DNA from 2 places in the Paraburkholderia edwinii genome. Region 1 is predicted to be linked to the other one. Evidence: predicted binding sites of a transcription regulator. Region 1 holds the regulator's gene; the other holds the start of a gene.
What was found. Region 1 encodes LexA, which represses DNA repair genes until DNA is damaged. Its sites were predicted from a motif close to ACTGTATNNNNATACAGT; they were not measured.
Positions count from the first base shown of each region.

Region 1 (3,414 bases):
CATGGCTTTCCGCGCCGATTCTGCGTCTAAGCAGGGCGCCGAGCTGTTCCTTGAGGCTTTCGCGAAACGCCGGAAAATCGACGTATTGGTTGACCGTTGCCGCATCGCGCGCATCGGCTGCGCGCTTCAGTCGGTCGAGGGCGATATACGGCGATGCATAGGCGAAGGCCAGCGCGATCAGAACGACAATGACAACAAGCGTGACCAGCACGGACCGCCTGACGCTGCCGTTCATCCTGTGATTCATGTTGCGATTGATGGGGTGACCGATACGGTCATTGATCGCGCGCTTCGCGCGGCTTGTGCGGACCATCATCGTGCGGGACGTTCCTTCAATGGGTTGAATAGGGTGACCTAACGTGGACCCCATTCTCGCTGAAACGATCCCGCAATTTCATGTGCTTCATCGCGCCGCGCATGTTGGCGACATGCGCGTAGGCTACATGCACGTTTCGCGACATGCGCGTTGGCGACGTACGCGTTCCCGACGTGCGCGTCCGCGACGTGCGCGTCCGCGATGAACGAGCCTGCTCAGGCCGCTTGCGCTTGCGCATGCTCCTCGGCAATGCAGCGGTCGATCATGCTGCACACCGCATCGACGGTGCCGACCATAATGAGCCGCGACGGCCCGTGGTACACGCGCACCGGCGCACGACGAGCGGGCTCCGCGTTGAGCGCGGCGTTCAGCGAAACGCGTGCAAACGCGGGTTGCGACGACGGCAACGACGCGTGCTGCGACGACGCGTCAGCGTCGGCCATCGTTCGCTCATGCTCTTCGAAATCGAACAGCGAACCTGTGCGCGGTACATGCATCGCGTCGAGCACGGCGCACGGTACGAGGTTGCGCAAGTGGCGTAGACGGCCGAACTGGCGGAAGGGCAGCAGGCGGGCAAGGCGTTCCATGAATCTCTCCAGGCGGTATTCGGATACTGGGCAGAAACTGAGCTGGCAGCCGAGTGGCAACTGAGTGGCAATTGAGCGACGACTCAGCCAGAACTGAGCGGAAAACTCAGCGAAAACTCGGGGCGCTCAATCAGCGGAAAATCAGAATTCACTGGGCCGGATCAGGCCGACCGCGATGCCTTCGAGCGCGAAATCCGCGCTGCCGGCTTCGACAAAAATGTTCTCGTAATCAGGGTTCTCGGCGATCAGTTCGATGCCGTTCGGCCGGCGCTTCAAGCGCTTGACCGTGACGTCGTCGCCGAGACGCGCAATGATGATCTGGCCGTCTTTCGCTTCGCTGCGCTTTTGCACCGCGAGCAGGTCGCCGTCGAGAATGCCCGCGTCGCGCATCGACAGGCCGCGCACCTTCAGCAGATAGTCGGGCTTGCTCGAGAAGAGCGCCGGGTCGCACGCGTAGTGCTGCGCGATATGTTCCTGCGCGAGGATCGGGCTGCCGGCCGCGACGCGGCCGACGAGCGGCAGCGACAGTTGCATCAGCGCCGCATGCGGCAGCGTGAACTGATGCGGCGCATCGTCCTGCCCGGCGAGCAGCCGGATACCGCGCGACGCGCCGGCCGCAAGTTCGATCACGCCCTTACGGGCCAGCGCCCGCAGGTGTTCCTCCGCGGAGTTCGCCGAGCTGAAGCCCAGCTCAGCCGCAATTTCGGCGCGCGTGGGCGGGAAGCCCGTGCGCTCGATCGCGCGGCGGATCAGATCGAAAACCTGCTGCTGTCGTGCGGTAAGTTTGGTCATGGCGACACTGTATAGATAAACAGGTGACTGTATTTTTATACAGTATCTGGCGATTTTCAAGCTTTACTTTAAGTTCGCCGCTCATCGGCCCCTCATTGGCTCATTCCCTGCCGCAAAAACGCCGCCGAGCGGCGTTCCAACGACGCAATACACGACGGAGCGTCGCATCCAGCCATCGTTACCACTTTTGCGTATTAAAAAATGAAGAAACATTATTTTTAATGATGAAGCGCCGCGGATAGACTGGCCGCAAATCGATATCAGGCCCGGCGGAACAAGCAATCCACCGTGCCTGGAAACACCGGAAAGCGGAGAAAACAATGGTCTATCGGACGACGGGGTTGGCAGGAAGCGCGGCTGGGCGCGCAAAAAGATTGTTCGCATCGCTGGCCATCGGTGCGGCTGCGGTGCTCGGGCTGGCGGCACAGGCGCATGCTGATACGACGCTTCTGAATGTGTCGTACGACCCGACGCGCGAGTTGTATCAGGACGTCAACGCGGCATTCGGCAAGCAATGGAAAGCGCAGACCGGCGAGTCGGTTACCTTCAAGCAGTCGCACGGGGGCTCGGGCGCCCAGGCGCGCTCGGTGCTCGACGGCCTGCAGGCCGACGTCGTGACGCTCGCGCTCGCCTACGACATCGATGCGCTCGCAAACAAGGGCCTCATCGACAAGGACTGGCAGAAGCGCCTGCCCGACAACGCCTCGCCGTACACGTCGACCATCGTGTTTCTCGTGCGCAAGGGCAATCCGAAGCACATCAAGGACTGGGACGATCTGACCAGGCCGGGCGTATCGATCGTCACGCCAAACCCGAAGACGTCGGGCGGCGCGCGCTGGAACTATCTGGCTGCATGGGCGTACGCACTGCATCAACCGGGCGGCAACGATCAGAAGGCGAAGGAGTTCGTGTCGAAGCTCTACAAGAATGCGGGCGTGCTCGATTCCGGCGCGCGCGGCGCGACGACGAGTTTCGTGCAGCGCGGCATCGGCGACGTGCTGATCGCGTGGGAAAACGAGGCATTCCTGTCGATCAAGGAGTTCGGGCCCGACAAGTTCGAGATTGTGGTGCCGTCGGTCAGTATTCTCGCGGAGCCGCCGGTCGCGGTAGTCGACAAGGTCGTGGACCGTCACGGCACGCGCAAGCTCGCCGAAGCGTATCTGAAGTTTCTGTATAGCGAGGAAGGGCAGGAGATCGCCGCGAAGAACTTCTACCGTCCGCGTTCGAACAAGGTGCCCGCTTCGCTGACCGAAAAATTTCCGAAGCTTAAGCTCTACACGGTCGACGATACCTTCGGCGGCTGGACGAGCGCGCAGAAGACGCACTTTGCCGACGGCGGCGTGTTCGATTCGATTTACTCGCCGCAGTAGTTTCAGTGACTGCGGCGGATGCAGTCAGGCAAGCGCGCCTTCGGGCGCGCTTTTGAGCTTGTAACCGATGCGCGCATGGATTGACCGCGCGACCCGGCAAGACCTTTGAAAGAGTAACCAGTATGACGACGTTGACCTTCCGCAAGCCGAGCGCTTTGCCGGGCTTCGGCCTGACACTCGGTATCACGGTGGCGTATCTGAGCCTCGTGGTGCTGATCCCGCTTGCGTCCACGTTCCTGAAAACGGCGACGCTCGACTGGAGCCAGTTCCTGCGCGCGGTCGGTTCGCCGCGCGTGCTCGCGTCCTACCGGCTGACGTTTTCCGCGGCGCTCGGCGGCGCACTGATCAA
Region 1 is NZ_CP080095.1:2,205,368-2,208,781, forward strand. It holds gene KZJ38_RS09815 (DUF2939 domain-containing protein) at 1-247, opposite strand, end outside; gene KZJ38_RS09820 (hypothetical protein) at 532-903, opposite strand; gene lexA (transcriptional repressor LexA) at 1,045-1,695, opposite strand; gene KZJ38_RS09830 (sulfate ABC transporter substrate-binding protein) at 2,016-3,065, shown strand; gene cysT (sulfate ABC transporter permease subunit CysT) at 3,188-3,414, shown strand, end outside.

Region 2 (3,414 bases), 290 kb from region 1:
ATAGGGTGTGACGCCTGCCCGGTGCCGGAAGATTAAATGATGGGGTGCAAGCTCTTGATTGAAGTCCCGGTAAACGGCGGCCGTAACTATAACGGTCCTAAGGTAGCGAAATTCCTTGTCGGGTAAGTTCCGACCTGCACGAATGGCGTAACGATGGCCACACTGTCTCCTCCCGAGACTCAGCGAAGTTGAAGTGTTTGTGATGATGCAATCTCCCCGCGGCTAGACGGAAAGACCCCATGAACCTTTACTGCAGCTTTGCATTGGACTTTGAACCGGTCTGTGTAGGATAGGTGGGAGGCTATGAAGCGTGAACGCCAGTTTGCGTGGAGCCGTCCTTGAAATACCACCCTGATCTGTTTGAGGTTCTAACCTTGGACCCTGAAGCGGGTTCGGGGACAGTGCATGGCAGGCAGTTTGACTGGGGCGGTCTCCTCCCAAAGTGTAACGGAGGAGTACGAAGGTACGCTAGGTACGGTCGGAAATCGTGCTGATAGTGCAATGGCATAAGCGTGCTTGACTGCGAGACTGACAAGTCGAGCAGGTGCGAAAGCAGGTCATAGTGATCCGGTGGTTCTGTATGGAAGGGCCATCGCTCAACGGATAAAAGGTACTCTGGGGATAACAGGCTGATACCGCCCAAGAGTTCATATCGACGGCGGTGTTTGGCACCTCGATGTCGGCTCATCTCATCCTGGGGCTGTAGCCGGTCCCAAGGGTATGGCTGTTCGCCATTTAAAGAGGTACGTGAGCTGGGTTTAAAACGTCGTGAGACAGTTTGGTCCCTATCTGCCGTGGGCGCTGGATATTTGAAGGGACCTGCTCCTAGTACGAGAGGACCGGAGTGGACGAACCTCTGGTGTACCGGTTGTCACGCCAGTGGCATCGCCGGGTAGCTATGTTCGGAAGAGATAACCGCTGAAAGCATCTAAGCGGGAAACTCGCCTTGAGATGAGATATCCCCGGGGCTTCGAGCCCCTTGAAGGGTCGTTCAAGACCAGGACGTTGATAGGTCAGGTGTGGAAGCGCAGTAATGCGTTAAGCTAACTGATACTAATTGCCCGTAAGGCTTGATCCTATAACCGGTGTGTTTTACGTGACGGCTTGGCGCTTTAGCGCCTGGCCCGGAACCACCCCCGCAAGGGGGTAGCACACAGGTTCAGAGATCGACGTTGTGCCTCAAACAACACAACCTCTTACCCCACGCTTCTTCCCGATTGGCTGCAGCGCTCACCATGGCGATGCAGCAACCCGTCATGCCTGATGACCATAGCGAGTCGGTCCCACCCCTTCCCATCCCGAACAGGACCGTGAAACGACTCCACGCCGATGATAGTGCGGATTGCCCGTGTGAAAGTAGGTAATCGTCAGGCTCCCTCGCAAGAAACACAAACCCCGCCCACAAAGGCGGGGTTTGTGCGTTTACGGCAATCAAAAACCGTTTAGCACTCCGTGGATGTCGAATTACCAGGCCTTTGTTTATTTTCCGATCGCCTAATCCACCCAATTAGATTCTTCTCAAACCCAATCCTTCAATTAATCACTTCCGGCTGATCCCCAACTCAGCTAGAACGCACCCAACATATCGTCTTACTTCAGCCGAATCCCCTTCCGAGCATCTCAAAAAGTACCCGTTCAGAGTTCTGAATTGAGTGTAGGATACTGTATGGATATACAGGTTTTTCCTACGATCGATGTCATCCGTCGCTATCCCTGCTGAAGAGATTCATCCGGCGCTCTGGCGAGCCTCGCAGCTTGCGCACGGGCGTGGGAAGACGGTCGACACAGGCTATCCGGTCCTGTCCGCGGAATTGCCTGGTGGCGGATGGCCGCTCGGTGAGCTCGTCGACTTGATGGTGGACCAGCCCGGTGTCGGCGAAATGCGGCTTCTACTGCCCGCACTCAGTCTGCTCAACGATCGACCCGTCGCGCTGATCAAACCGCCGCATATCCCGGACGGCCCGGGCCTGAACTACATCGGTCTGTCGCTCGATCGGCTGTTGCAGATCAAGGCGACGAAGATCACCGATGCATTATGGTCTGCCGAGCAGATTCTCCAGGCCGGCAGCTGCGGCGCGGTGCTGTTGTGGACGCAGCACGCGAAAGCATCGTCGTTGCGGCGTTTGCATCTGGCGGCTCAATCATCCGAGACGCTGTTCATCATGGTCCGGCCGCTTACGGCCGCACAAGACTCATCGCCTGCCTTATTGCGATTGGCGTTACGGCCAGCCGCGGAAGGCCTGATGGTCGACATTGTGAAACGACGAGGTCCTATGCGCGCGGAGCCTCTGTCGATTTCCCTGCAACCCACTCCTGTTCTGTATTCCCGTCATGCGCGTCTTTCTCGCCGTTCATTTGCCGAAGCTGCCCCTCGAAGTCTTCCAGCCGAAGTGGCTGCGTGAGGACACGGCAGCCGGGGCGGAGCACGGCTGCGCCGTACTCGAGAAGGGCTTGGTGACCATCGTCGATCGCGCGGCCCGGTCGGCCGGCGTGCGTCCCGGCATGAAGCGGGCAGGCGTGCACACCCTCGCGCCGCAGACGCGTCTATACGAGCGCGACATCGCGCGCGAAAACGCCGTGCAGCAGGAAGTCGGCACCGCGCTGATGAAATTCTCACCGGATGTCGCCTTGCTCGACGAGGCGACGGTCATCGTCGAAGTCGGCGCGAGCCTGAGGCTTTTCGGTGGCGTGCTGTCATTGTGCCGGCAGGCGAAGGCGCTGCTCGATACGTTCGGCCTGACCGCACGCATCAGCGCGTCGCCGACCGGCCAGGGCGCGTGGCTGCTCGCGAAGCACGGTAACCGCAGAGTGCTGCAAATCAGCTCGCTCGAGCGCGCGCTCGCGCCATTGCCGATGCATGCGGTGCCGGAGATCCGTCCGTTTGCCGACTGGTTCACGGGGCTCGGCTGCGAATCGATTGCCGATGTGCGTCGTCTGCCGCGCGCGGGTTTGCAGCGTCGTTGCGGCGAGCATCTGCTCGACTCGCTCGATCGCGCATTCGGCATGGCACCCGAACTGTTCGACTGGCTCGAGTTGCCGCCCACTTTTTCCGCGCGCATTGAATTGCCCGATCGGCTCGAGCATGCGGACGGTGCGGTATTTGCCGCGCATCGGTTGCTCGCACAACTATGTGGCTGGCTGTGCGCAAAGCAACTCGCGGCAGCCGCGGTGACGCTCACTTTCGAACACGAACGAGGCAGACAAGCCATTGAACCGACGCTGATCGAAATTGCGCTCGGCGAACCGGCATGGCGCGAAGATCATCTGTTGCGGCTCGTGAAGGAGCGTCTGCATCGCATGGAACTGGCGGCGCCGGCTATTGCGTTGCGGCTCGATGCGACGAAGATCGCATCGGCGAAGCCTGCCACCGACAACCTTTTCCCGGAGCCGGGCGGCACGCCTGAAGACCATGCG
Region 2 is NZ_CP080095.1:1,912,202-1,915,615, forward strand. It holds rRNA gene KZJ38_RS08535 (23S ribosomal RNA) at 1-1,078, shown strand, start outside; rRNA gene rrf (5S ribosomal RNA) at 1,260-1,373, shown strand; gene imuA (translesion DNA synthesis-associated protein ImuA) at 1,695-2,402, shown strand; gene KZJ38_RS08550 (Y-family DNA polymerase) at 2,332-3,414, shown strand, end outside.
Region 2: a site for LexA is predicted at 1,662-1,679, ahead of imuA (translesion DNA synthesis-associated protein ImuA). Genes of this name have one in related genera too.